DNA from 3 places in the Streptoverticillium reticulum genome. Region 2 is predicted to be linked to each of the others. Evidence: riboswitches for the same ligand, from Rfam matches in the RefSeq annotation. Region 2 holds a riboswitch; each other region holds the start of a gene.
What was found. A riboswitch is a leader RNA that binds a small molecule or an ion and turns the genes downstream of it on or off. The one in region 2 is predicted to bind thiamine pyrophosphate.
Positions count from the first base shown of each region.

Region 1 (9,554 bases), 1.6 Mb from region 2:
CGCACGGCCACCCCGGCGGCGTCGCACGCGGCGGCGAACTCGGCCGCCCGGTCCCCCAGCCGCAGCCAGACGAAGTTGGCCTGCGACTCCGGCAGCGTCCAGCCCTGCGCGGCCAGCGCCGCGGCCACCCGCGCGCGCTCCTCCACCAGCGCGTCCACCCGCTCCTTCAGCGCCTTCTCGCTGCGCAGCGAGACGATCGCCGCCTCCTGCGCGACCTGGCTCACACCGAAGGGGACGGCCGTCTTCCGCAGTGCCGCCGCGACCGGCTCGTGGGCGATCGCGAAGCCGACGCGGAGCCCGGCGAGCCCGTACGCCTTGGAGAAGGTGCGCAGCACGCAGACGTTCGGCCGGTCCCGGTAGAGGTCGATGCCGTTGGGGACGTCCTCGTCGCGGATGAACTCGATGTACGCCTCGTCCAGGACCACCAGCACGTCGGCGGGCACCCGGTCCAGGAAGGACTCCAGCTCGGCCCGGTGAACCACCGTGCCCGTGGGGTTGTTGGGGTTGCAGACGAAGATCAGCCGGGTCCGGTCGGTGATCGCCGCGAGCATCGCCTCCAGGTCGTGCACATCGCCCTCGGTCAGCGGGACCGGGACCGGAGTGGCGCCCGAGACCCGGGTGATGATCGGGTAGGCCTCGAACGAGCGCCAGGCGAAGATCACCTCGTCGCCCGGGCCCGCCGTCGACTGCACCAGCTGCTGGGCGACGCCGACCGAGCCGGTGCCGGTCGCCAGGTGCGACAGCGGCACCTCGAAGCGCTCCGCCAGCTCGGCCATCAGGCCCGTACAGGCCATGTCCGGGTAGCGGTTGAGCGAACCGGCCGCCTCGACCGCGCTCTCCAGCACGCCCGGCAGCGGCGGGTACGGGTTCTCGTTGGAGGACAGCTTGTACCCGGCCGGACCGCCGGCGGCCGGCTTGCCCGGCTGGTAGGTGGGGACGCCGTCCAGCGCAGCACGCAGCTTCGGGGTCTTCTCGGTCACCGCGGTCCTCCCGGGCAAGGGACATGAAGGGACATGAATACTGCACACCTTATGAGGATTGCCCCGGGCGGCGTCCAGAGTTTCCGGAGCGCTCTTCCTCCCGCAGTGCGCCGTGGCGGGCGCCCTGGCGCGCATCCCCCGTGAAGGTGAGTTGAGACCTCTCCGAGACCTGGACCACCCCCGCGACCGGGATATGCCAGACGTCGACCGACCCCCGACGACCCGCTCAACCACCTGCAATTCCATGATCATTGGGCCGTGCAACGACTGCAGAAACGTGCCTGTCAACAGTGAAATGCGCCCCCCTGCCGAAGGACCGGACGAGCCCTACTATCGGCTCGCCATGACAGCAGCAGGGAAGCACCAGGTGAGCCGGGCGGAAACCTCCCGCAGGAGCAGTCGGCAGGGACGGGCGGGCATCCGCGACGTCGCCGCCGCCGCCGGGGTTTCGATCACGACCGTCTCGGACGCGCTCAACGGCAAGGGCCGGCTACCGGACGCGACCCGCCGCCATGTCCGCGAGGTCGCCGACCGACTGGGCTATCGCCCGTCGGCGGCGGCCCGCACCCTCCGCACGGGCAAGTCGGGCCTCATCGGCCTGACCGTCACCACGTACGGGGATGAACCTTTCACCTTCACCGAGTTCGCCTATTTCGCGGAGATGGCCAGAGCCGCCACCTCGGCCGCCCTGGCCCGCGGCTACGCCCTCGTCATCCTCCCGGCGACCTCCCGGCACGACGTGTGGTCCAACGTGGCCCTCGACGGCACCGTCGTCGTGGACCCCTCCGACCACGACCCCGTCGTCTCCGACCTGGTCCGCCAGGGCATCCCGGTGGTCTCCGACGGCCGGCCCGCCGGCACCCTGCCCGTCACCGCCTGGGTCGACAACGACCACGAGGCCGCGGTCCTGGGCATCCTCGACCACCTCGCCGCCGCCGGGGCGCGCCGGATCGGCCTGCTCACCGGCACCACGACGGACACCTACACCCGGCTGTCCACCACCGCGTACCTGCGCTGGTGCGAACGCATCGGCCAGGACCCGGTCTACGAGGAGTACCCCGCGCACGACCCCTGCGCCGGAGCCGTCGCCGCCGACCGGCTGCTCGCCCGGCCGGACCGGCCCGACGCGGTGTACGGGCTCTTCGACCCCAACGGCACCGACCTGCTGGCCGCGGCCCGCCGCTACGGCCTGCGCGTACCGGACGACCTGCTGCTCGTCTGCTGCAGCGAGTCCACCGTCTACGCCACCACCGAGCCGCCCATCACGACGCTGTCGCTCAAGCCGCGGCGGATCGGTACCGCCGTCGTCCAGCTGCTGATCGACGCCATCGAGGGGCTCGACACGGGACGGCCGGTGGAACAGGTCATACCCACCGAGCTGATCGTGCGTACGTCCTCCGAGCGGCGCCCGCCGCGCACCACCGTCAGCGCCCCGCGCGGCCCGGCCACGACCTGACCGGCCCCGGCACACCGGCCGACACCCCGGCGTCACCCGTGTGACCTGCACCGACCCGCCCGGCCCGCGTCAACCGCGGGCATCCCGCGTCCGGCCCACGGGGCATCGCCCCATCCGGCACGACACAGCCGTCCCCACCCCCTGCGGACCGGCGCGAACGGCTCATTTAACGGAGCATTTGGGGAGAAAATCCCGGCGATCCCGGTGGAGCTCCCCGATTCACAGCCCCTGGTGCGTCACAAGCCGCGACGGTCATTCCTATGATGGGCGCACGACACCGCGGACCGCCGTCGACCAGGCAAGGTCCACAAGGGTGCAGGCGGCGCGATGGTGGAGGGGTCGATGACTCAGGGGGCCGGTCAGGGACCTGCGGCACGGACCACGGCGGCGATGCCGCCTTTCCCCGGGTACGCCGCTCCCCCGCCCATGCCCGGGTACGACCACGCCGGGGAGCCGGCCGAGGTACCGGTCCACCCCCACTACGCCGCGCACGAGGGCTTCCCCCCGCACGCGGCCGAGTACCCCGACTACCCCGAGGGCTACACCCCGACCGCCCGCGACCTCCCGGTCATCGTCCGCAGCCCGGCCCCCGGCACCGTGCCGCCGCAGGACGTGCCGACCGTCGAGCTGACGCCCCTCACCGCCCCGCAGCAGCTCCCCCAGCAGCCCGTGCCCACCGGCCCGGGCCCGCTGTACGTCGTCGGCGACGTCCACGGCTACCTGGACGAGCTGCACGACGCGCTGTACGCACAGGGGCTCATCGACGAGCAGGGCCACTGGTCGGCGGGCAACACCCGGCTGTGGTTCCTGGGCGACTTCACCGACCGCGGCCCGGACGGCGTCGGCGTGATCGACCTGGTCATGCGGCTCTCCGCGGAGGCGGCGGCGGCCGGCGGCTACTGCAAGGCCCTCATGGGCAACCACGAGCTGCTGCTCATCGGCGCCAAGCGGTTCGCCGACACGCCCGTCAACTCGGGTGCGGGAACGGCCTCCTTCCAGGCGGCCTGGCTGCTCAACGGCGGCCAGCGCACCGACATGGAGCGCCTGGAGGACCACCACCTGCAGTGGATGGCCCGCCTCGACGCGATCGCCGAGGAGGACGGGCACCTGCTCGTCCACTCCGACACCACCGCGTACCTCGACTTCGGCGACTCCATCGAGGCCGTCAACGACGCCGTCACCGAGGCGCTGCAGCGCAACGACCCGGACGAGTGCTGGGACCTGTTCCGCAAGTTCACCAAGCGGTTCGCCTTCCGCGACGACGAGGCGGGCCCGTCGGCCGTGCGGGAGCTGCTGCAGACCTACGGCGGCCGCCGCATCGTGCACGGCCACAGCCCGATCCCCTATCTGCTGGGCGAGGTCGGCGGGGAGGACCCGGACGAGCAGGACGGCGCGCCGCTCATCGAGGGTCCGCATCTGTACGCGGACGGACTGGCGCTCGCCATGGACGGCGGGGTCACGATGGCCGGAAAGCTGCTGGTGGTGCAACTTCCGCTGGCCGGCTGAGGGTTCGGCGGCGGCGTCCACGGGCACATGAGAGTTCCACCGCCGCGGGGTAATTCGGGAAACCCGCTGTCACCCCGCGCCGGTGCGGCTCTACCATCGGCTTATCCGTAGCAGGCTCTCCTCCGTTTCCGCCCACTGCCGGCAACAGGCCGGCTATCAGGCCCTACGGAGCATCGGGGGATGCACATGAACAGCGTTCCGCACCTGCTTGCCGAGGACCGCCCGGAATTCGAGCGGATCCTCGACCAGGCACTGCGTACCGCGGACCATGACCCGGAACTCAATGCCCTGGCCGCCGCGACAGGGCGGCGGCTCACCGCCGAACAGCTGCGCACGATGGCCGTCGGCGCCATGACCGCCATCTCCGCCTGCGCCATGGCGGAATACGAGGACCTCATAGAAGCGCGCCGGGCGCTGCGCGAGCGGGCCCCGTCCGGCCGGCCGCAGCCCGTCGCCGCCGGTGCCGCCGCGGGCGGGGATGCGCCGCCCGCCGGGCCTCCCGAGGAGGACCCCGGCGCAGGAGCCATAGCGGTGCTGGCCGTGCTGGCTCCGGTGCTCGCGGGGACCGCCGCGATCCTGTTCCTGGCGATCGGCTACGTGATGCGCACGGTCGGCTCGGACGTCCCGGTCGCGGACTCGATGATCACGATCGGCTGGTGGTTCGGCGGCCTCACCGCCGTCGGCGTGCTCGTCGCGACGGCGGGCATCCTGCTCACTGCCCTGCGCAACGGGGCGCCCCCGGAGGACGACGGCCGCCGGAGCGAGCTGTACGAAGCGGCCGACCGGGCCCGGAAGGCATGGCGCGAGGCACTGTTGGAGCGGGGCATCAGGCCGTTCCTGAGAGAGGCCCAGGCCAACGCCTCGGCGCCGGCGACCCGTTCGCCGTCCGTCCCCTCGGCCCGCAACGGCCACGGCCGGACCCCCCATCTCGGCTACTCCCGCCCCGGCTTCACCAGCCCCGACGAGGATCACACCGCCCCCACGCGCCCCCGCTTCACCAGCCCGGATTTCACCAGCCCCGATTTCGGGGGGCCGGATCACCGGCCGGAGTGAACAAGCGGAAGAGCTCCGCGAAAAATCGTATCGCCGCGAAGCGACGCGGCACAGGTGTCCCGGGGAAAGGGGCCCGGCCGTCAAGGCCTCTACCCCGCACACCCGTCCGGACGTTCCGCTTGCTCTCCTCCGCACCGGATCCGTTCCGGCCCTGGTCCGGCCCTGGTCCGGTCTATTCCGCGATCGGCAGGTACACCCGGTTGCCGGCCTCTGCGAACTCCCGCGATTTCTGGGCCATTCCGGCCTCGGGGTCGACGGCGAGGTCGTCGCCGTGTGCCCGCCGGATGTCCTGCGAAATCTTCATGCTGCAGAACTTCGGCCCGCACATCGAGCAGAAGTGCGCCGTCTTGGCGGGCTCCGCCGGCAGCGTCTCGTCGTGGAAGGCGCGTGCCGTGTCGGGGTCGAGGGCCAGGTTGAACTGGTCCTCCCAGCGGAACTCGAAGCGCGCGTCCGACAGTGCGTCGTCCCACGCCTGCGCGCCCGGGTGGCCCTTGGCGAGATCGGCCGCATGGGCGGCGATCTTGTACGTGATGACGCCGGTCTTGACGTCGTCCCGGTCCGGCAGGCCCAGGTGCTCCTTGGGCGTGACGTAGCAGAGCATGGCCGTGCCCCACCAGGCGATCATCGCGGCGCCGATGCCCGAGGTGATGTGGTCGTACCCGGGCGCGACGTCGGTCGTCAGGGGGCCGAGCGTGTAGAAGGGGGCCTCCTCGCAGATCTCCTGCTGGAGGTCGATGTTCTCCTTGATCTTGTGCATCGGGACGTGGCCCGGGCCCTCGATCATCGTCTGGACGTTGTGCCGCTTGGCGATCGTGTTGAGCTCGCCGAGAGTCCTGAGCTCGGCGAACTGCGCCTCGTCGTTGGCGTCGGCGATCGAACCCGGACGCAGGCCGTCGCCCAGCGAGTAGGTCACGTCGTAGGACGCGAGGATCTCGCAGAGTTCCTCGAAGTTCTCGTAGAGGAACGACTCCTTGTGGTGCGCGAGGCACCACGCGGCCATGATCGAGCCGCCGCGCGAGACGATGCCGGTCTTGCGGCGGGCCGTCAGCGGGACGTACCGCAGCAGCACGCCCGCGTGGACGGTCATGTAGTCGACGCCCTGCTCGGCCTGCTCGACGACCGTGTCCTTGTAAATCTCCCAGGTGAGTTCCTCGGCCTTGCCGTCGACCTTCTCCAGGGCCTGGTACAGCGGCACGGTGCCGATCGGCACGGGGGAGTTGCGCAGCACCCACTCGCGGGTGGTGTGGATGTTGCGGCCGGTGGAGAGGTCCATGACGGTGTCGGCGCCCCAGCGGGTCGCCCAGGTCATCTTCTCCACCTCCTCCTCGATGGAGGAGGTGACGGCCGAGTTGCCGATGTTGGCGTTGACCTTCACCAGGAACTTCTTGCCGATGATCATCGGCTCGATCTCGGGGTGGTTGACGTTCGCCGGGAGGACGGCCCGGCCGGCCGCGATCTCCTCGCGGACGGTCTCCGGGGAGACGCCCTCCCGGAGGGCTACGTACTCCATCTCCTCGGTGATCTCGCCGCGTCGGGCGTACGCGAGCTGCGTCACCGCCTGGCCGCCCCGGCCCCGGCGGGGCTGGCGCGGACGGCCCGGGAAGACCGCGTCGAGGTTGCGCAGGCCGCCGCGGGGCGAGGTGTGCTTGATGCCGTCGTCCTCCGGGCGCACCGGGCGCCCGGCGTACTCCTCGGTGTCACCGCGGCCGATGATCCAGTTCTCGCGCAGCGGCGTCAGGCCGCGCCGGACGTCCGTCGTGACCGACGGATCGGTGTACGGGCCGGAGGTGTCGTACAGGGTGACGTCCTGCCCGTTGGTGAGATGCACCCGCCGCACCGGGACCCTGAGGTCCGGTCGCGAGCCGGTCACGTGGTCCTTGTGCCAGCCGAGCTCCCGGCCGTTTTCGGACGTGCGTGCAGCATCCTGCGAGGTCATGTGACCAGAACTCCCTACGCCGGCATTACCCGGTAACAGGTTCGGCGGTCGGCGCAGCGGTTTCCGTACGGACATCGATTCCCGTACGGCGATCAGCGCCCTCTCAGCCCGGTGCTCCGAGCTCCCGCGATTGCAAAGGTGCCACCACGCTAGCGCCTCCCCGGGCCGCAGGGCCAGGGGGGCTTGCGATGATCGGGCGGTGACCCCCACCGAGCGTACGCACCACCATGCCCCCCACGCCCACGGCCATGCGCACAGCCATGGTCCGGCCAAGCCCGTCTCCGCCCACCTGCGCAAGGTGATCGCGGCCGTCCTCGTCCCGTTCGCCGCCGCCGTGGTGGCCGGAATGGTGATCCTCTGGCCGGGCAGCGCGCCGCCGCACCAGCACAGCGGGCTGGGACTCGACCAGCAGACCGAGTCGGGACGGGTGGTGAAGATCGAGGAGGTGGACTGTGCCAAGGTCGGCGCGCAGCCGCAGCAGCAACAGCAGTCACCGCAGGGCGGCGCGCCCGTCACCGGGCCGTGCGAACAGGCGACGATCGAGGTCGGCTCGGGCCCCGACAAGGGCGTGACGTTCACCGAGATCGTGCAGCCCAGCGCCTCCCGCCGCTACACGGTCGGCGAGGGCGTGGTGCTGGCCTACGCGCCCAAGGCCCCCGAGAACCTGCGGTATTCGGTGACGGACGTGGACCGCAACGTCCCGATGGTGCTGCTGGCCGCGGTGTTCGCCGTGGCGGTCGTGGCGATCGGCCGGCTGCGCGGCGTCTTCGCCCTGGTGGCGCTGGTGATCAGCTTCGGCGTGCTGACGATGTTCATCCTCCCCGCGATCCTCCAGGGTTCGGATCCGCTGCTGGTCGCGGTGATAGGCGGCAGCGCGATCATGCTGATCGCGCTCTACATGTGCCACGGCCTCAACGCCCGTACGTCCGTGGCCGTTCTGGGCACGCTCACCTCCCTGCTGCTCATCGGTCTGCTGGGCGCCGGCTTCATCGGCTGGGCGCATCTGACGGGCAACACGGACGACACGACGGGCCTGGTGCACGGCCTGTATCCGCACATCGAGATCCAGGGCCTGCTGCTCGCCGGGATCATCATCGGCTCGCTGGGCGTGCTCGACGACGTCACGGTGACCCAGACGTCGGCCGTGTGGGAGCTGAAGGAGGCTGATCCCAAGGCGAATTGGCGGAAGCTGTACGCGTCGGCCATGCGCATCGGCCGGGACCACATCGCGTCGGTGGTCAACACGCTGGTCATGGCGTACGCGGGGGCGTCGCTGCCGTTGCTGCTGCTGTTCTCGATCGCGGACAGCGGGGTGGGGAGGGTCGCGACGAGCGAGATCGTCGCGGAGGAGATCGTCCGCACGCTCGTGGGCAGCATCGGTCTGGTGGCCTCGGTGCCGGTGACGACCTTCCTGGCCGCGCTCGTTGTCAGTGCCGACCGGCACAATACGAGCAAGGGTTCCAAGAGGGGGTCCAAGGGGGGCTCCAGGACCGCGAAGAGCGGCGGCAGGCGGCGCCGCGCGAAGTGACGGGCCCGCGGGGGCGGGCCGGAAAGCGGGGGGGCGTCGGTGGTCGGGGAGTTGGGCAGAGTGACGGGGGCGGTCGGCCCGGGCCTGGTCGGCGAGGTGATGGTGCACGTGCGGGGCGGTGCCGAGGCCTTCCTGGCGTATCCGGCGGAGCCGGACGAGCGCATCGAGCGGGGGACGATGGTGCTGATCGTGGAGTACCAGCCGCCGCGCACGGTGTACGTCGCACGGGCGTATTCCTGACGGGCGGCCGTGTCGACACGCATCTCCCTGGCCGGAACGGATGGGTGAGGTGTCGGCGTCTTCGCCAGGGGGCACATCCGGGAGCAGACTGCATGATCACAGGGCCCCGCCGGGGCCGCAAAAGGGGGAATGACGCATGCTCATCGGCGTCGTGGCGGGGGTCGTCCTCGTCGCCATAGCCGTCCTCGTAGGGCTGTTCAAGCTCATGTGGCGCGTTGCCGAGCCCAACGAGGCACTCATCATCTCCGGGTCCAAGCACCGCGTGGAGGGCCTGGAGGAAGGTCTGGGCTTCCGGATCGTCACCGGGCGGGGGACACTCGTCCTGCCCGGGGTACAGGCGGTGCGCAAGCTGTCCCTCGATCTCAACGAGGCCGATCTCCACGTGGATTGCGTGACGCGGCAGGGCATCCCGCTCAAGGTGCACGGCGTGGTGATCTTCAAGGTCGGCGACGACTTCGTGTCCATAGCCAACGCCGCCCGCCGCTTCCTCGACCAGCAGAAGCACATGAGCGAGCGCGTGCACAACGTGTTCGCGGGCCATCTGCGGTCCATCGTCGGCGGGTTGACCGTGGAGGACATGATCCGCGACCGCGAGCGGCTGACGGGCGAGACCCGGGCCGCCTCGGGCACGGAGATGGAGAAGCTGGGCCTGATCATCGACTCCCTGCAGATCCACGAGATCCAGGACCCCACGGGCTACATCAAGAACCTGGCCGCGCCGCACGCGGCCGCCGTCCAGCGCGATGCGCGCATCGCCCAGGCCGAGGCGGACCGGCTGGCCACCGAGGCCGAACAGCAGGCCGCCGCGCGGATGTCGGAGGCCACGCGCGACAGCGAGATCCTGCAGGCGGGGTA
Region 1 is NZ_CP179755.1:4,210,355-4,219,908, forward strand. Features, by position in the region: gene hisC (histidinol-phosphate transaminase) at 1-980, opposite strand, end outside; gene ACMATS_RS19095 (LacI family DNA-binding transcriptional regulator) at 1,324-2,436, shown strand; gene ACMATS_RS19100 (metallophosphoesterase) at 2,764-3,942, shown strand; gene ACMATS_RS19105 (hypothetical protein) at 4,123-4,995, shown strand; gene thiC (phosphomethylpyrimidine synthase ThiC) at 5,168-6,931, opposite strand; TPP riboswitch at 6,926-7,069, opposite strand; gene ACMATS_RS19115 (YibE/F family protein) at 7,131-8,459, shown strand; gene ACMATS_RS19120 (hypothetical protein) at 8,499-8,699, shown strand; gene ACMATS_RS19125 (flotillin family protein) at 8,836-9,554, shown strand, end outside.
Region 1: it holds a riboswitch for thiamine pyrophosphate, as region 2 does, so the genes downstream of both, thiC (phosphomethylpyrimidine synthase ThiC) here and ACMATS_RS11385 (thiamine ABC transporter substrate binding subunit) in region 2, are expected to answer to the same signal.

Region 2 (9,554 bases):
CCCCGGCGACCTCAACAAGGTCTTCTTCACCACCGGCGGCGGCGAGGCCGTCGAGACCGCGTGGAAGCTGGCGAAGCAGTACCACAAGCTCACCGGCAACCCCACGAAGTACAAGGTCATATCCCGCAACGTCGCCTACCACGGCACACCGCAGGGCGCCCTGGCCATCACCGGCCTCCCGGCCCTCAAGGCCCCCTTCGAGCCCCTGGTCCCCGGTGCCCACAAGGTGCCCAACACCAACATCTACCGGGCGCCCCTCTTCGGGGACGACCCCGAGGCCTTCGGCCGCTGGGCCGCCGACCAGATCGAGCAGCAGATCCTCTTCGAGGGCCCGGACACCGTCGCCGCGGTCTTCCTGGAGCCCGTGCAGAACGCAGGCGGCTGCTTCCCGCCGCCGCCCGGCTACTTCCAGCGGGTGCGCGAGATCTGCGACACCTACGACGTGCTGCTCGTCTCCGACGAGGTCATCTGCGCCTTCGGCCGCCTCGGCACGATGTTCGCGTGCGACAAGTTCGGCTACGTGCCGGACATCATCACCTGTGCCAAGGGCATGACCTCCGGCTACTCCCCCATCGGTGCGGCCGTCGTCTCCGACCGCATCGCCGAGCCGTTCTTCAAGGGCAGCAACACCTTCCTGCACGGCTACACCTTCGGCGGCCACCCGGTCTCCGCGGCGGTCGCGCTCGCCAACCTCGACATCTTCGAGCGCGAGGGCCTCAACCAGCACGTCCTCGACAACGAGGCCGCGTTCCACGGCACCCTGTCCAAGCTGCACGACCTGCCGATCGTCGGCGACGTGCGCGGCAACGGCTTCTTCTACGGCATCGAGCTGGTGAAGGACAAGGCCACCAAGGAGTCGTTCACGGCGGAGGAGTGCGAGCAGCTGCTGTACGGCTTCGTCTCCAAGAAGCTCTTCGAGAACGGGCTCTACTGCCGGGCCGACGACCGCGGCGACCCGGTCGTCCAGCTCGCGCCGCCGCTGATCTCGGACCAGTCGACGTTCGACGAGATCGAGCAGATCGTCCGCGGCGTCCTGACGGAGGCGTGGAGCAGGATCTGACCGACGTCCGGCGCATGGCCGCCGCAGCACACGGGTAGTCCTCGGGGCGGTTGAGACCGATGGGATGAGTCCGATGGGAGGAAAGTCGGGCTCTCCCGCGCCGAGCCTGGACCGAGGCTAGGATCCCGGTTCCGTACGGTGCCAGTGACCCAATGGCCTCCGGTTCGTTCACCCGCACAGGGGAACGGACCCTTCAGCGACCCGAGGTGTGCTTCACATGGTGGCCCCGCCGGACAACGACGTGCTCTGGGCACGTGGCCTGCACTACTCCTACAGCGGTTCCCCCGCCCTCACGGGCGTCTCGATCGGTGTCCGCGAAGGCGAGGTCCTGGCCGTCACGGGGCCCCGCGGCGCCGGGAAGACCACGCTTCTGAAGTGCCTGTCGGGCCAGCTGCTGCCCGACCCCGGCGAGGTGTGGTTCAACAGCGCGCCGGTCCACACGCTCTCCCGCTCCGCCCGCGAGCGGCTGCGCCGCGAGCGCTTCGGCTGGATCGACTCCACCCCGCACCTGGTCCCGGAGCTGTCGGGCTGGGAGAACGCCGCGCTCCCGCTGCTGGTGCGGGGCACGGCCCACCGGGCGGCCAAACAGACGGCCCTGGAATGGCTGGAGCGGCTCGACGTCGGCGACTGTGCGCGCAGGAAGCCCGGTGCGCTGACGCAGGCACAGCGCCAGCGGATCGCCATCGCCCGCGCGCTGGCCGCCGAGCCGACCGTGGTCTTCGCCGACGAGCCGACCGCCCCCCTGCACAGCGCCGACCGCGCCCAGGTGCTGCGCACCCTGACCACGGCCGCCCGCTCGCACCACATCACGGTCGTCCTGGCCACGCTGGACGACGAGAGCGGCGCCCTGGCCGACCGCTCGGTCACGCTGGTCGACGGCCGCCGCGGCGGCGGCATCCCGGTGCCGGACGCGACCGAGGGGGAGGGCAGAGCGGCGTGCTCAGTCTCCGCCTAGCGCGCGGGGCGCACCCGCTCGTCCTGCTGCGCCGGCTGCTGGTCGCGCTGGCCGCGTCGGGGGTCGGCTTCCTGCTGCTGTGCACGCTGGGGTTCGCGGTGGCGCACCCCGGGCAGCCGGAGGAGTCGCTGGTGCGGCTGCTGTGGTGCGTGGTCCCGCTGGCCGCCGCGGTGCAGTTCGCGGTCGCCGTGGCCCGTTCGGACCCGGCGACCCGTCCGCGCGACGGGCTGGACGCGGCCGGGTTCGGCCCGGTGCAGCTGTCGCTGCTCGCCGCGGCCTCGACCGCCGTGGCCTGCCTGGCCGGCAGCGGCGTCGCCCTCCTGGTCTACCTGGAGCTCCGCGGCGACCTGGGCGGCACCCCGCTCAGCGGTGCGGCGGCGCACCTGCTGGATGCGGACGCCGGGCTCCCGTGGGGCGCGGCCCTCACCCTGCTGGGACTACTGCCCGCGCTCGCAGCGGGCGCGTGCGCCGTGCTGCTGCGCCCGCGCAAGGAGCGCAAGGACCGGGCTGCCGAGCCCGTCGAGCCGGGCGCCGCGGAAGCCGCGCGCCACGACCCCCGGCCGTCCTACGCCGGGTTGCCCTGGGGCATCGCGGTCATCGCGACGGGCCTTGCCCTGGAGGCGTACGTGGGCCACGCCCCGGCGCCCGAGCCGGGCGCCCTGCTGGCGCTGCCGGGCCGGGAGGGCGCCGCCTCCCCCGGCCTGCTGGGCGGCTGGCTGCTGGCCTGTGCCGGCCTGGTGCTGGCCGGGCCGGGCCTGACGCACTGGTGCGGAGCACTGCTGGCCACCGGGCGGCCGGGGGCCGTGCGGCTGCTGGCCGGGCGGATACTGCAGGACGCGGCGACCCGGATCGGCAGGCCCCTCGGGGTGCTGTGCGCGGTCGCCTCCGGCGCCCTGGCCGCGGTCGAGCTGTACGGCGCGGCCTGGGAGCACTCGGGTCCCCGCCCGTTCGGTCCGCTCACCGGCCTGGGGGCCGCCGTGGTGATGGCCTGCGTCACGGCCACCGCGATCACCGCGGCCCTGGAGGCCCGGCAGACCCGTGGCGAAGCCACAACGGCCCTGCTGCGCCTGGGGATTCCACTGACCCTGCTGCGCGGCGCCGCCGCCGTGCGGACCTGCGCGATGCTGGCCGTGCTGACGCCGCTCACGTGGGCCGTCGCGGAGCTGGCGGCGCTCCCGCTCACCAGGTGACCCCGGACGGAAAACCCTGCTGGTCACGACTTTTGACCAGTTCTTGACTCCAAGCAACTCCGGCCCCGAAAACCACGTCTGCTACAGGCACGACGGTTTACTGACGTTTTCGGGTGAACGGAGCAAGTGGTGATCATCGGCCTTGTGACGGCTGTCGCGGCCTCGGTCTGTTACGGCACAGGCTCGGTCCTGCAAGCCGTGGGCTCGCGGAAATCGGCCCGCAGGGAGGCCGCCGCGGCCTCCGGCACCGGGACCACCCAGCACGGCGGACCGAGCCTCTCCTCGACCGCGAAGGCCGCGGTGACCTGGGAGTTCATGGTCGGCACGGTGCTGGACTTCGTGGGCTTCGGGCTCGGCGCGCTGGCCGCACGGATGCTGCCGCTGTTCCTCTCCCAGACGGTCATCAGCGCCAACCTCATCGTCACCGCCCTGCTGAGCATCAAGCTCCTGGGCATCCGGCTCACCAGGCCGGAGTGGATATCCATCGGCGTCGTCTGCTCGGCCCTGGTGCTGCTGGCCACGGCAGCGGGTCACGAGGGCAGCGGCGACGCCGCGATGTCCACGCACTGGTGGCTGCTGGTCATCTCGGTCGTGCTGATGGGCGGCGGCACCGTCGCGGTGCGCCTGATGGGCTCGCGCGCCGCGATCCTCGCCGGCCTGCTGTCCGGCCTCGGCTTCGGCGCGATCGGCGTGGGCGTCCGCATCCTGAACGGCATCGACCCCTTCGACCTGCCGACCCTGATCGCGGACCCGGCCCTCTACGCGATCCTCATCTCGGGCACCGTCGGCATGTACCTGCACACGGTCGCCCTGCAGATCGGCTCGGTGAACGGCGCCACGGCGGCCCTGGTCGTGGGCGAGACGGTACTGCCCGGCATCATCGGCGTGGTCTGGCTCGGCGACGCCTCCCGCGACGGCTTCGCGTGGGTGGCGATCCTGGGCTTCCTGCTGGCAGTTGCGGGCGCGGTGGCGGTGGCATGGTTCGGCGAACCGGACGCGCATTCGGCTGCTCCGGAGCCGAAGACGGAACGGGAACCTGAACCGGCCAGGTCGTAACGTTCGGGGCAATCGGGTGGGTGGGCGGGCGAAAACCGGGGGTCCGGGGGCGAAGCCCCCGGGTCACGGCCTCAGCGGAGGACGACCACCTCGGCCACATCGAACCGCACCCCCACCCGCTCAGCAGGTTCCGGCGCTTCGCCGAGCCGGCACACCGCCTCCAACTCGGGCCCGGCCGCAGGCCGCACCCGCACCGCCACATGATCCCCACGGAACGTCCGCGCCACCACCTCGCCCGGCACCCCCTCCGCAACCGGCCCCAGCCGAACCCCCGCCGGCCGCACCAGCACCCGGCACACACCCTCCGGCGTACCCGCCGGCACCGGCATCGCGCCCCACACCGTCTCGGCCCGCTCGCCGCTCACCGTCGCCTCGACGATGTTGTCGAAACCGAGGAAGCGCGCCACGAACTCCGACGCCGGGCGCTGCCACACCTCCAGCGGGGTGCCCGACTGCGCGATACGGCCGTCGCGCATCACCACCACCCGGTCGGCCAGGGCGAACGCCTCGCCCTGGTCGTGCGTGACGGCCAGCACGGTCGTCCCCAACCGGCCGAACAGCTCGCGCAGTTCCGCCACCAGCCGCTCGCGCAGGCCCCGGTCGAGCTGGCCGAGCGGCTCGTCCAGCATCAGCAGCCGCGGTTCCGGGGCGAGGGCCCGCGCCAGGGCGACGCGCTGCTGTTCGCCGCCGGAGAGCGCCGCGACCGCACGCCGCTGCGCACCCGGCAGCCCCACGAGGTCGAGCAGCCCGGCGACCCTGCGCTCCGTCTCCGCCCGCCCGGCCTTGCGCATGCGCAGTCCGAAGCCGACGTTGCCCGCTACGTCCCGCTGCGGGAAGAGCTGGTGGTCCTGGAACATCAGGCCCACGCCGCGCTTGTGCACGGGCACGCCGCCCTGGTCCTCGCCCGCGAGGAACACCCGCCCGGCGTCGGGGCGTTGCAGCCCGGCGACGACCCGCAGCAGCGTGGACTTGCCGCTGCCGCTCGGACCGAGCACGCAGACGGTCTCGTGCTCGGCGACGTCGAGGTCGACGGCGTCCAGCACCGCACGCTCGCCGAAGCGGACGGTCACGCCGTCGAGTCGCAGCATGGACATCAGAACTCTCCCGTGCGGTCGGTGCGAAGGCGTTCCAGCACCAGCAGCGCCACGGCGCACACCAGCATCAGGATCGTGCTGAGGGCCATCGCCTGCCCGTAGTTGAACTCACCGGGACGGCCGAGCAGCCGGGCCACGGCCACCGGCAGGGTCGGGCTGTCGGGGCGGGCGATGAAGACGGTCGCCCCGAACTCGCCCAGCGAGACGGCGAAGGCGAAGCCCGCCGCGACCGCCAGCGCCCGCCCCACGAGGGGCAGGTCGACCTCGCGCCACGCCCGCAGCGGCGAGGCGCCCAGCACGGCGGCGGCCTCGCGCAGCCGGTGGTCGACCGCACGCAGGACCGGCAGCATGGTCCGCACGACGAAGGGCACGCCCACCAGCGCCTGGGCCAGCGGCACCAGGATCCAGGAGGTCCGCAGGTCCAGCGGGGGTTCGTCGAGGCTGATGAGGAAGCCGAATCCGACGGTGACGGCCGAGGTGCCCAACGGCAGCATCAGCAGGGCGTCGAAGCCGCGGACGAGCCTGCCCTCCCGCCGGGCGAGCGCTGCGGCGGCGAGCCCGCCCACGACGACGGCGATGCCGGTGGCGGCCAGCCCGTAGGCCATGGAGTTGCCGATGGCCTCCAGCGGGGCGACGACGAACGTGCCGCCGTTGTCGCCCGCCGAGGCGAGGGCGCGGTAGAAGGCGATCCCGTAGCCGTCGGGCCCGTCGAAGGAGCGCAGGACGAGGACGGCGAGCGGTACGAGCACCAGGAGGACGACCGTGGCGAGGACGGCGGCCAGCAGGGCCCACTGGCCCGCCCCCTGCGGGCGGCGCGCGGTCCGTGCCGCGCTCACCAGCCTGAGGGTGGCCTCGCGCCGGCGCACGGTCCTGGCGTGCACCGCGAACAGCAGGGCCACGGCCAGGAACTGCAGCAGGGTGAGCACCGCGGCCGTGGGCAGGTCCAGCAGCTGTGCCGTCTGCTGGTAGATCTCCACCTCGAGCGTGGCGTAGCGCGGTCCGCCGAGGATCTGGACGACGCCGAAGGAGGTGAAGGTGAACAGGAAGACCATGAGCGCCGCCGCCGCGACGGCGGGTGCGAGTGCGGGCAGCGTCACGCGCCGCCAGGCGGCCAGGCGGCCTGCGCCGAGCACGCGGGCGGCCTCCTCCTGGCGGGGGTCGAGCTGGGCCCACAGGCCACCGACGGTCCGTACGACCACGGCGTAGTTGAAGAAGACGTGGGCGATCAGGATCGCCCAGACCGTGGTGTCCAGGCGGATGCCCCACCACTCGTCCAGCAGTCCGCCGTGGCCCAGCAGCGCCAGGAAGGCCGAGCCGACGACGACCGTCGGCAGCACGAACGGGACGGTGACCACGGCCCGCAGCACCTGCTTGCCGGGGAAGTCGAAGCGTGCGAAGACGTACGCGCCGGGGAGAGCGAGCGCGAGGGTGAGGGCCGTGGAGGCGGCGGCCTGCCATGTGGTGAACCACAGGACGTGGACGGTCTCCGGGTCGGAGAGCACCTCGCCGATCCGGCCGAACTGCCACTGCCCGTCGCTCTTCAGCCCCCGGGAAACGATCGAGGCGACGGGGAAGGCGAAGAAGACCCCGAAGAAAACGAGCGGCAGGGCCATCAGACCGAGCCGCACAACCGTCTGCCGGAGGGTCGCACGGGACGCCTTGTCGGCGCCCCGCGCGGTCACTTCGGGACGGTCCGTTGCTTCAGGACGATCTACTTCAGGACGAGCGAGGACCATGCCTTGACCCACTGGTCACGGTTCTTGGCGATCTTCTGCGGGTCGACGGTGGCCGAACTGTCGATCTGCGCACCGTACTTGGTGAACACCTCGGGCAGCTTGGCGTCCTGGTTCGCCGGCTTGACGAACATCTGGAGCGGCATGTCCTCCTGGAACGTCTTGCCCAGCAGGAAGTCGATCAGGGCCTTGCCGCCTTCGGTGTTCTTGGCGCCCTTGAGCAGTCCGGCGAACTCGGTCTGCCGGAAGCACGTGCCGGTCGCGACGCCGGTCGGGGCGTCCTTGGGGTCCGGCTGCGGCTTCATGTCGAGCACCTCGGCCGGCGGGCTGGAGGCGTAGGAGACGACGAGCGGCTTGTCGCCCTTGGCCTTCTTGCCGGCGGCGGAGCCGGAGAAGCGGCTGTTGTAGGCCTGCTCCCAGCCGTCGACGACCTCGACGTTGTTGTCCTTCAGAGCATTCCAGTAGTTCTGCCAGCCTTCGTCGCCGAACTTGGCGATGGTGGCGAGCTGGAAGGCGAGGCCCGGGGAGGAGGTGGCGGAGTTCTCGGTGACCAGGAGGTTCTTGTACTCCGGCTTGATCAGGTCGTCGAGGGTCTGCGGCGGGGCCAGCTTGTGGTCGGCGAAGTAGGCCCGGTCGTAGTTGACGCAGATGTCGCCGGTGTCGATGGGCGTGACGCGGTGCTGCGCGGCGTCGAGTTGAAGATCCTGAGGCACCCGGCTCAGGCCCTTGGCTTCGTAGGAAGTGAACAGCCCGTTGTCGAGCGCGCGCGAGAGCAGCGTGTTGTCGACGCCGAAGAAGACGTCGCCCTGCGGGTGGCTCTTGGAGAGGATGGCCTGGTTGACGGCCTGCCCGGCGTCTCCGCTCTTGATCACCTTGACGGTGTAGCCGGTCTGCTGCGTGAACTCCTTGAGCACGGAGTCCGAGGCCGCGAAGGAGTCGTGCGAGACGAGCGTGACGGTCCTGTCGCCCTTGCCGCCCGACGACTCGGAGCTCTTCGAGCTGCCGGAGCCGCCGCACGCGGCGAGTGCGGGCAGGCCGAGCACGCCGACGAGGGCGGCCCCGAGGGCACGCCGGAAGGTGGTGTTCATGGTCGAGCTGACTCCCTACGCCGGTACTAACCGGATCAGGTCCGAGGGTCTGCGGGCCGTGCCGCACTCTCAGCGCTGTGTGCGCTCCCCTGTCGGATGTTCATTTGTGCGAATGATGCAGACGGACAGTATCAGCCGGGCTCAGCGCTCGGTGGCGGCGAGCTGGCCGCAGGCCCCGTCGATCTCCTGGCCGCGGGTGTCCCGGACGGTCACCGGCACGCCGTGCGAGGCGATCGCCGCGACGAAGGCCCGCTCGTCCTCGGGGCGGGAGGCCGTCCACTTCGACCCCGGGGTGGGGTTGAGGGGGATCAGGTTGACGTGCACCCGCTTGTTCTTGAGCAGCCGGCCCAGGAGGTCGCCGCGCCAGGCCTGGTCGTTGATGTCCCGGATCAGGGCGTACTCGATGGAGATCCGGCGGCCGGACTTCTCCGCGTACTCCCAGGCGGCGTCCAGGACCTCGCGGACCTTCCAGCGGGTGTTGACCGGCACCAGGGTGTCGCGCAGCTCGTCGTCGGGCGCGTGCAGCGAGACCGCGAGGCGGCACTTGAAGCCCTCGTCCGCGAACCGGTGCATCGCGGGCACCAGGCCGACCGTGGAGACGGTGATGCCGCGCTGGGACAGCCCGAGGCCGTCCGGCTCGGGGTCGGTGAGCCGGCGGATGGCGCCGACCACGCGGTTGTAGTTGGCGAGCGGCTCGCCCATGCCCATGAAGACGATGTTGGACAGCCGCGCCGGACCGCCGGGCACCTCGCCGTCGCGCAGCGCGCGCATGCCGTCCACGATCTGGTGCACGATCTCGGCGGTCGACAGGTTGCGCTCCAGACCGGCCTGGCCGGTGGCGCAGAACGGGCAGTTCATGCCGCAGCCCGCCTGGGAGCTGATGCACATGGTGACGCGGTCGGGGTAGCGCATCAGCACCGACTCGACGAGCTTGCCGTCGTGCAGCCGCCAGAGGGTCTTGCGGGTGGTGTCGTTGTCGCAGGAGATGTGCCGCACGACGCTCATGAGCTCCGGCAGCAGCTCGCTCGCGAGCTTCTCGCGGGCGGCGGCGGGGATGTCGGTCCATGCCTCCGGGTCGTGCGCGTACCGGGCGAAGTAGTGCTGGGACAGCTGCTTCGCGCGGAACGGCTTCTCGCCGATCGCGGCGACCGCCTCACGGCGCTCTGCAGGGCTGAGGTCGGCAAGGTGCCGCGGGGGCTTCTTGGCTCCGCGGGGGGCGACGAAAGTGAGTTCTCCGGGCTTAGGCATGGTTCTTCCAGTGTCGCAGACGTACGGAACGGGGCCCGCCGTCCGTCGGACTGCGGGCCCCGTATAGCAAAAGTGCAGTTCAGGAGCCGACGAAGACCACCATCAGCAGCCAGACCACCGGAGCGGTCGG
Region 2 is NZ_CP179755.1:2,562,524-2,572,077, forward strand. Features, by position in the region: gene ACMATS_RS11355 (aspartate aminotransferase family protein) at 1-1,060, shown strand, start outside; gene ACMATS_RS11360 (ABC transporter ATP-binding protein) at 1,278-2,015, shown strand; gene ACMATS_RS11365 (hypothetical protein) at 1,997-3,205, shown strand; gene ACMATS_RS11370 (hypothetical protein) at 3,335-4,261, shown strand; gene ACMATS_RS11375 (ABC transporter ATP-binding protein) at 4,333-5,355, opposite strand; gene ACMATS_RS11380 (ABC transporter permease) at 5,355-6,968, opposite strand; gene ACMATS_RS11385 (thiamine ABC transporter substrate binding subunit) at 7,067-8,176, opposite strand; TPP riboswitch at 8,172-8,277, opposite strand; gene rlmN (23S rRNA (adenine(2503)-C(2))-methyltransferase RlmN) at 8,318-9,424, opposite strand; gene ACMATS_RS11395 (phosphatidate cytidylyltransferase) at 9,504-9,554, opposite strand, start outside.

Region 3 (9,554 bases), 3.6 Mb from region 2:
TCAGAGGTGAGCATCCGCCCCGGCCGGGGCTACGATGCGGCGCGTGTCAGTGCTCCCTTTGGTTTTCACCAGCGGCTGGGCGAGCGGGATCAACGCCTATGCCGTTGTCCTGCTGCTCGGCCTTCTCGGCTCCACCGGTGCCGGCGATCAGGTACCGCATGTCCTGCAACGGCCCGACGTGCTGATCGCGGCAGGCGTGCTGTTCCTCTGCGAGGCCGTCGCCGACAAGATCCCCTACGTGGACACGGTGTGGGACGCCGTGCACACCGTGATCCGGCCGATCGCCGGTGCGGTGGTCGGAGCGCTGCTGGCGGGCCAGGACGGCTCGCTGACGCACCTGGCCGCCGGAGCGGTGGGCGGCTCGGCAGCGCTGCTGAGCCATCTGGTCAAGGCGGGCACCAGGATGGCCGTCAACGCCTCTCCGGAGCCCGCCAGCAACATCGTGGTGAGCCTGCTGGAGGACCTGGCGGTCGCCGGGCTCGTGGTCTTCGCCCTGTTCCACCCGGTCGTCGCGGCCTGCATCGCGGGCACGCTGCTGGCGCTGGGCCTCGCGCTGATCGTCGTCCTGTGGAAGCGGGTGCGCCGCTTCCTGCAGCGCAGGCGCGAGCGGCGGGACGAGAAGCGGCTGCGGGGGCTGCCCCCGGTACACGTGGGCGCGGCGTGGCAGGGCGAGCGGACGGGCTCGTAACCGCCCTGAACCGGCTTGTCAGTATGGGCGGATAGGGTCGCTCCCATGGCACGGATTGCGGTGATCGGCGCCGGGATGGGCGCGATGGCAGCCGCTGCCCGGCTGGCCGTCGCGGGCCACCGGGTGGCGGTGTACGAGCGCGCGGAGACCCCCGGCGGCGCGGTGGGACGGTTCGAGCGGGACGGGTTCGTCTTCGACACCGGCCCCGGGCTGCTGCATCTGCCCGCCGTCTACCGGGACTTGTTCGTCAAGACGGGCAAGGAGCCGCTGGAACAGTGCGTCGCCATGTCCCAGGTGGACCCGGCGAGCCGGCACCTCTTCGCCGACGGCACGGACGTCTCGCTGCCCAACGCCTCGCGGGCCGGCGTCGTCCAGGCGCTGGACGGGGCGGTCGGCCCCGGCGCGGGCGAACGCTGGAGCGATCTGGTCAACCGGGCGCGCGAGGTCTGGGACGCCACGCGGCGCCCCCTGCTGGAGGAGCCGCTGCACGCGGAGCGCGTCCCGGCCCTGGGCCGGGATCCGTATCCGGCGCCGCCCCGGCGGGGGTGGTGGCGGCGCCGGAGCGGGCCGCTCACGCTGGCGGCCGTGGCCGAGCGGGAGTTGCAGGACCCGCGGCTGGCCGCGCTCCTGGAGAGCCATGCCCTGGCCCACGGCCTCGATCCGCGCAGCGCCCCGGCGAGCGCGGCGGTGCTGCCGTACATGGAGCAGACCTTCGGCAGCTGGTACGTGAGCGGCGGCATGCACGGGCTCGCCGCGGCGCTCCACGCGCGGTGCGTGGCGCGCCGGGTGGAGTTCTTCTTCGGCGCGGAGGTCGTCGCGCTGGTGGAGAAGGACGGGCGTGCGGCCGGGGTGCGGCTGGCCGACGGCAGTGTCGTCGAGGCGGACATGGTGGTGTCCGGGGTCGCCCCGGGGCGGCTGGAAGGGATGCCGCCGACGGAGTCCGCTCCCGTACCGCCCGGGCGGTTCGGCGTCTTCCTGGCGCTCGGCGGGGCGCGGCCGGAGGGCACGGTGCACCGCACGGTGGTGCACGGGAGCGACCGGGCAGCGGAGTTGGAGGCGGTGTTCGGTACGGGCCCCGTGGCGGGGTACCGCCCGACGGTCACCGTGCTGCGGCCCGACGATCCGGCGACGCGGCCGGACGGGGAACACGAGGCCGTGACGCTCACGGCGACGGTGGCACCGCACGGCGGCCGTGTGGACTGGTCGGACGAGCGGACGGCGGCCGATTTCGCGGACCGCATGGTGCGGGCCGCGGAGGCGGCCGTGCCGGGGCTGCGGGAGCGCGAGTCGTGGCGCGTGGTGCGCACCCCTGCGGACGTGGAGGCGGCGACCGGCGCGGCGGGCGGCGGAGCACCGGCGCCCGTCCTGGCGGGCCGGGACGGGCGGTTCCTGCGACCGGCCAACACGACGTCCGTGCCGGGGCTCTACCTGGCCGGCGGGTTTGCCCACCCGGGGGGCGGGCTGGCCCATGCCGGGATGTCGGGCGCGATGGTGGCGGGCCTGGTCGTCGAGGGGGCGGACTGGCGCGGGTCGCAGTGAGGCCCGGCGCCCCATAAGGGGCGCGGGGAACTGCGCGAGCAACCACCGCCGACCTGCAGCCGACGCACCACCTCGGGGTCCGGGGCGAAGCCCCGGGACGTCGACTGTGGGCGCGTCGTAGCTGGTCGCGCAGTTCCCCGCGCCCCTTCGGGGCGCAAAGCCCCAAGGATCAGTACCGGTACTGCTGCCCGCCGTACCCCTGCTCCCCCGCCGGAGGCGTCTCCGTGTCGCGCTGCTGCGGCACCCACACGCCGCCCGGCGGGGTGTCCGTGTCGTAGTGCTGCGGGGCGTAGGCGTCCGCCACGTACTGCTGCTGCCCGTAGGGCGCCGGCGCCTGCTGCGTCTCGTACGACTCGTAAGTCCCGTATGTCTGCTGCCGGTTGCCGATGTACGGGTCGGAGTACGCGGCGTACTGCTGTTCCTGCCCGTGCTCGTGCCCGTAGGCATACGGCTGTTGCTGTTGTTGCTGGTGTTGCGGCTGCCCCGGATCGCCGTACGCCGGGTACACCGCCGTCGCATCGGCATCCGGCGCCGCATGCAGCGGCACGTCGGGCATCAGCACCGCCGTGCCGGCGTCGTCCATGGCGGCCGCCGGGAACGCCTGGGTCTCCTGTGCCGCGAACGCGGCGGCGGGAGCGGGAGCGGCCGGAGCCGGTTCGGGGGAAGGGGCAGGGGACGGAGCAGAGGAAGCCGAACGTTCCCCCTTGCCCCTGCGGCGCCCGCCCTTCTTCCCCTTCGCGGGGGCCGAACGCCGCCGGACCGCCCATCCCTTGTCGAAGCCGCGCCGGAACGAGAGCGTCACGTACGTCTGTCCCACGGCGAAGGCGAGGGCGCCGACGACGATGACCGCCACCGACGGGATGACCACGCCGGCGACCACGCCGAGGAACCCGGCGAAGGCGAGCAGCCGCCAGCGCAGCCGCGCCTTGTACTGCAGCAGCACTTCGCCGAGCAGCCACAGCGCGACGACGCCGAACGCGATGTAGAGGACCGTCCAGCCCATTAACGCCCCTCTCACCGGCCGCCGTTCACCGGTCGGCCGTCAGGACCGCTGGTGCAGTCCCAGGTTCTCGTAGATTTCCAACGTGGCCGTGGAGTGATTCAGGGTAATGAAATGCAGCCCGGGAATCTCCTCGGCCATCAACCGGGCACACAACTCCGTCGCGTACTCGATACCGATCGAGCGTACAGCGGCCGGATCGTCCTGCACCGCGAGGATCCGCTCCGCCAGGGCCGGGGGGAACGCGGCGTTGCTGAGCTGAGCAAATCGTTCGATCTGCCGCACATTTGTGACCGGCATGATCTCCGGGATGATCGGAGTGTCACAGCCCGCGGCCGCGACCCGGTCGCGGAGGCGCAGATAGTCCTCCGGATAGAAGAACATCTGGGTGATGGCGAAGTCGGCGCCCGCACGGCATTTGTCCACGAAGTACCGGACATCGGTTTCCCAGTCCGTGGAGCGGGGGTGCATCTCGGGGAACGCCGCGACGCCCACGCAGAAGTCGCCGGACTCCTTGATGAGCTGCACCAGGTCGGCCGCGTAGCGGATGCCGTCGGGGTGGCGCACCCACTCGCCCATGGGGTCGCCGGGCGGATCGCCGCGCAGCGCGAGCATGTTGCGGATGCCGACGTCGGCGTACTGGCCGATGACATTGCGCAGTTCGGCGACGGAGTGGTTGACGGCCGTCAGATGGGCGACCGGGGTGAGCGTGGTGTCGGTCGCGATCCGCTCGGTGGCCCGGACGGTGCCCTCACGGGAGGAGCCGCCGGCGCCGTAGGTCACGGAGACGAAGGTGGGGGCGACGGCTTCGATGCGCCGGATGGCGTTCCACAGCGTCCGCTCACCCTTCTCGCTCTTCGGTGCCGCGAACTCGAACGAGTACGACCGCTCACCGGAGGCGAGCAGTTCACGGACGGTCCGTGCGTGGTCCGTCCTGGTAGAAGCAGTGCCAAGGGCCATACCGGCAAGTTAACCAGCGGGGGCACGGTCCCCAAACCCCTATTTGCGATATGCCCGCTTCGCCCCGCGAAGCATCCGCCGAGTGTCCACACCGTGGACACCTTCGGTCACACGTCGCGGTCCCGGATCCGCCGCGCGAGCTCCGCCGTCGCGGCTCCCGGGTCGTCGGCCTCGGTGATCGCGCGTACCACGACGACCCGCCGGGCTCCCGCGTCCAGCACCTCGTCCAGGTTGCCCGCGTCGATCCCGCCGATCGCGAACCAGGGACGGGCGGGCGCCAGCGAGGCCGCGTAGCGCACCAGGGAGAGGCCCGGGGCGTACCGGCCGGGCTTGGTGGGGGTCGGCCAGCAGGGGCCGGTGCAGAAGTAGTCCACGCCGGGCTCGGCGACGGCGGCGTCGACCTCCGCCTCCGCGTGGGTGGAACGGCCGACGAGCACGTCCGCGCCGAGGATCGCCCGCGCCGCGGGCACCGGCAGGTCGCCCTGGCCCAGGTGCAGCACGTCGGAGCGGGAGGCGTGCGCGACGTCCGCGCGGTCGTTCACCGCGAGGAGCCGGCCGTGACGGCGGGCGGCGTCGGCGAACACCGCGAGGTGCTCCAGCTCCTCGCCGGCCTCCATGCCCTTGTCGCGCAGCTGGACGACGTCCACCCCGGCCGCCAGCACGGCGTCCAGGAACTCGGGCAGGTCGCCCTGGCGCCTGCGCGCGTCCGTGCACAGGTACAGCCGGGCGTCGGCGAGCCGCTCGCGCGCGGTGACGGGCATTCGGGTGTCTCCCCCGGGTCTTGCGCCGTACGGGCGCGGGCCGATGCGGCCCGCGCCCGTACGCCGGACGGTGTGTGTGAGGTCGGTCAGACGGCGAGCGCCTGGGCGCGGCGCTTCACCTCCGTGCCGCGATTCTCGCGCAGAGCCTGCGCCGGGGTGCCGGGCAGGGTGTCGTCCGGGGTGAAGAGCCACTCCAGCATTTCCTCGTCGCTGAAGCCGTCGTCCCGCAGCAGGGTCAGGGTCCCGGCGAGGCCCTTGACCACCTTGTCCTCGCCGATGAAGGCGGCGGGCACCATGAGCACTCGGTTCTCACCACGGCGCACGGCGATCAGCTGGCCCTCCTTGACCAGCTGCCGCACGCGCGTCACCTCGACGCCGAGCTGTTCGGCGATGTCGGGGAGGTTGAGCCACGCGGGGACGAGAGCATCAATCTTTTCGTCAATCTCGGTCACAGGGACAAGCCTGCCATCCGGGACCGACAGCCGGAAGCCGGGCGCCCCGTTAGGGGCGCGGGGAAGTGTGCGATCAGCCACGACGCGCCCCGCAGATGACCTGCTGCCCCGGGTGGTGCGTCGGCTGCAGGCCGTCGGTGGCTGATCGCGCAGTTCCCCGCGCCCTTAACGGGGCCCGTCACTCGGGGCGCGTTACTCCGCCGTGGCCGCTGCAAGCACCGCCGTCTTCAGCGGCACCGATGCGTCGACGGCCTTTTCCCGGTCGAGGACGGCGCCCTGCTCGATAAGCCGCCGCCCCTGCGCCAGGTCGCGCGGGCGGCCCACGGCGAGCAGGGCGACCAGGACGCCCGAGCGCAGCCAGCACACCGTCCAGGCGGCCCCGTCGGGGTCGCCGCGCCAGACCATCTCGTCGGCGGCAGCGTGGTGCCCCGCGTACTGGACGAACCGGCCGAACTGCTCCGACCAGAAGTACGGCACCGGGTCGTAGACCGGCGCCTCGTCCGGGCCGTGGACGATGTTCTCCGCGACGGTCCGCGGCCCCTGGAGGGCGTTGTCCCAGTGGTGCACCAGCAGCCGCTCCCCGTAGCGGGCGGAGGGGAAGGAGGAGCAGTCGCCGACCGCGTAGACGTCGGGCAGCGAGGTGCGCAGCCGGTCGTCGGTGGCGACGGAGCCGTCCTTCGCAAGCGCGACGCCCGAGCCGGCCAGCCAGCCGGTCGCCGGGCGGGCGCCGATGCCGACGACCACGGCGTCGGCCGGCAGCCGGGTGCCGTCGGCGAGCACCACGGCGCCCGGCTCCACGGCGGCCACGCCGGTGCCGGTGAGCAGCCGGGCGCCGGCCTGGGCGTACCAGTCGGTCATGTGGGCGGCGACCTCGGCGGGCATCGCACCCGCCAGCGGCCGGTCCGCGGCCTCCACCACGGTGACCCGGCAGCCCGCCTCGCGCGCCGCCGTGGCGAACTCCGCGCCGATCCAGCCGGCCCCGACGGCGACGACGTCGTGCTGCCCGGCCAGCACCGGGCGCAGCCGCTCCGCGTCGTCCAGGGTGCGCAGCACGTGCACGTCGGGCAGGCCGGCGCTGCCGGGGAGGGAGACGGGGTCGGCGCCGGTGGCAATCACCAGGACGTCGTAGGGCAGCGGCCCCCCGGTGGTCTCCAGCAGGTGCTCGTCCGCCCGCAGCCCGGTGGCCTCGACGCCGAGGCGCAGGTCGATGGCCAGGGAGCCGAAGTCCACCGCGAAGGCCGACCCCTCGGCCTTGCCGAGCAGGACGGCCTTGGACAGCGGCGGCCGGTCGTAGGGTTCGTGGGGCTCGGCGCCCAGCAGCCGGATCGTCCCGTCCCAGCCCTGCTCGCGCAGGGCGACGGCGGTCTGCACCCCGGCCATGCCGGCGCCGACGATGACGACGGTGCGCCCGCCGCTTGCGGTCTTCGTCTGCTCGCTCACCCGATCACTGTAGGGCGGCGGACGGTGTCAGCCGGAGCATCCGGTGACGAGACCTCTGACACAGCGTCACGGCAGCTGCCGCCCGCGAGCCCCCTGCCGCCCTTCCGAGCGGTCGGCGGCGCGTACTAGGGTGGCTTCGCAAAGCACTCGCGGGAGCCCGGACGGACCGGGCTGAGAGGGAGGCTGGACGGCCTCCGACCGTACGAACCTGATCCGGGTCATGCCGGCGAAGGGAGGGGCTGGATGCCCATGCACGTGTCCTCCACCGCGCCCCCGGGGACGACGGCCACGTACGACGTCCTCGTCATAGGCGGCGGTCTCATCGGTCTGGTCACCGCCTGGCGGGCCGCCCAGCGCGGGCTGCGCACGGCCGTCGCCGACCCCGCGCCCGGCGGCGCGGGCGCGACCCTCGTCGCGGCCGGGATGCTGGCCGCGGTGACCGAGCTGCACTACGGCGAGCAGGCACTGCTCGCCCTCAACCTGGCCTCCGCACGCCGCTATCCGGCCTTCACGGCCGAGCTGGAGGAGGCCAGCGGCCGGGACACCGGCTACCGCGCCTGCGGCACGCTCGCGGTCGCGCTCGACGCCGACGACCGGGCGCACCTGCGCGAACTGCACGCCCTGCAGCAGCGGTCCGGGCTGGACTCGCAGTGGCTGACGGGGCGCGAGTGCCGCCGTCTGGAGCCCATGCTGGCGCCGGGGGTGCAGGGCGGGCTGCGGGTGGACGGCGACCACCAGACCGATCCGCGACGACTGGCCGGGGCGCTGCTGACGGCCTGTGAGCGCGCCGGGGTGGTCTTCCACCGCGCCGAGGCCGTCCGTGCGCTGCTCGCCGGGGACCGGGCGGCCGGGGCCGAACTCGCCGACGGCACCCGGATCTCCGCCGGGCAGACCGTGCTGGCCGCGGGGAGCGGCAGCGGGCGGCTAGCGGGCCTGCCGGAGGAGGCCCTGCCACCGGTGCGGCCCGTCAAGGGCCAGATCCTGCGGCTGCGGGTGCCGGACGCCTGCGCGCCCTTCCTCTCCCGCACGGTGCGGGCCGTCGTGCGCGGCGGGCACGTGTACCTGGTGCCGCGCGAGAACGGCGAACTGGTCCTCGGCGCGACGTCGGAGGAGCTCGGCTGGGACACCACCGTCACCGCGGGCGGCGTCTACGAACTGCTGCGCGACGCCCACGAACTCGTACCGGGCATCACTGAGCTGCCGCTCGTGGAGACCCGCGCCGGTCTTCGCCCCGGCTCCCCCGACAACGCGCCGCTGCTCGGCCCCACCGTGCTGCCGGGCCTGCTCGCGGCCACCGGCCACCACCGCAACGGCGTGCTGCTCACGCCGCTCACCGGCGACGTGATGGCCGAGGTGCTGACCGCCGGACGGCTGCCCGACGAGGCCGTCCCCTTCTCCCCCCGGCGCTTCGCCCCCGCATTCCAGGAGCAGTCCGCATGACCACCACCGGCGGGAACACCCGCGCCGCCACCGTCCGGGTCAGCGTCAACGGAGAGCACCGCGAACTGCCCGCGGGCACCGCGCTGGACGGGCTGGTGGCCATCCTCACCACCGCCCCCGGCGGTGTCGCCGCCGCCGTCAACGAGGCCGTCGTCCCGCGCGGCCAGTGGCCGGCCACCCCGCTCGCCGACGGCGACCGGGTCGAGGTCCTCACCGCAGTGCAGGGAGGCTGATCAGCACCGATGGCAGACGATCTGCTCACCATCGCCGGCACCCCCTTCACCTCCCGCCTGATCATGGGCACGGGAGGTGCGCCCAGCCTGGACGTGCTCGAACGCGCCCTGCTCGCCTCCGGCACCGAGCTGACCACGGTCGCCATGCGGCGGCTGGACGCGACCGTGCAGGGCTCGGTGCTGTCCCTCCTGGAGCGGCACGACATCCGGGTGCTGCCGAACACGGCGGGCTGCTTCACCGCGGGCGAGGCCGTCCTGACCGCCCGGCTGGCCCGGGAGGCGCTGGGCACGGACTGGGTCAAGCTGGAGGTGATCGCCGACGAGCGCACCCTGCTGCCCGACCCCATCGAGCTGCTGGACGCGGCCGAGATCCTCGTGGACGACGGCTTCACCGTGCTGCCGTACACCAACGACGACCCGGTGCTGGCCCGCAAGCTGGAGGACGTCGGCTGTGCCGCGATCATGCCGCTGGGCTCGCCCATCGGCTCCGGCCTGGGCATCCGCAACCCGCACAACTTCCAGCTGATCACCGAGCGGGCGGCCGTCCCCGTGATCCTGGACGCGGGCGCGGGCACGGCGTCGGACGCCGCGCTCGCGATGGAGCTGGGCTGCTCGGCCGTGATGCTCGCGTCGGCCGTGACGCGGGCGCAGGAGCCGGTGCTCATGGCGGAGGCCATGCGGCATGCCGTGGACGCCGGGCGGCTGGCCCATCGGGCCGGGCGGATTCCGCGGCGGCACTTTGCGATCGCCTCGTCGCCTGCGGCGGGGGTGGCGGCGCTGGACCCGGAGCGTCCGGCGTTCGGGGCTGCCTGAGCGTTTTCCGTGCCCCGTCAGGGGCGCGGGGAGCTGCGCGACCAGCCACGGACGGCCCGCAGCCGAAGTGCAGGCCGCAGGTGGTTGCTCGCGCAGTTCCCCGCGCCCCTGACGGGGCTGGGACCGTCTCACAGGTGCCGGATCGTGCGTGGCTGGTCGCACCCACGCGGCGGAGCCGCATATGTGCACAGCCCCGCGCCCCTGACGGGGCTGGGACCGTCTCACACG
Region 3 is NZ_CP179755.1:6,124,500-6,134,053, reverse strand. Features, by position in the region: gene ACMATS_RS28265 (DUF4126 domain-containing protein) at 44-688, shown strand; gene ACMATS_RS28260 (phytoene desaturase family protein) at 734-2,227, shown strand; gene ACMATS_RS28255 (hypothetical protein) at 2,397-3,230, opposite strand; gene metF (methylenetetrahydrofolate reductase [NAD(P)H]) at 3,270-4,187, opposite strand; gene thiE (thiamine phosphate synthase) at 4,295-4,948, opposite strand; gene ACMATS_RS28240 (Rv2175c family DNA-binding protein) at 5,035-5,400, opposite strand; gene ACMATS_RS28235 (NAD(P)/FAD-dependent oxidoreductase) at 5,593-6,840, opposite strand; TPP riboswitch at 6,980-7,092, shown strand; gene thiO (glycine oxidase ThiO) at 7,084-8,280, shown strand; gene thiS (sulfur carrier protein ThiS) at 8,277-8,513, shown strand; gene ACMATS_RS28220 (thiazole synthase) at 8,523-9,326, shown strand.
Region 3: it holds a riboswitch for thiamine pyrophosphate, as region 2 does, so the genes downstream of both, thiO (glycine oxidase ThiO) here and ACMATS_RS11385 (thiamine ABC transporter substrate binding subunit) in region 2, are expected to answer to the same signal.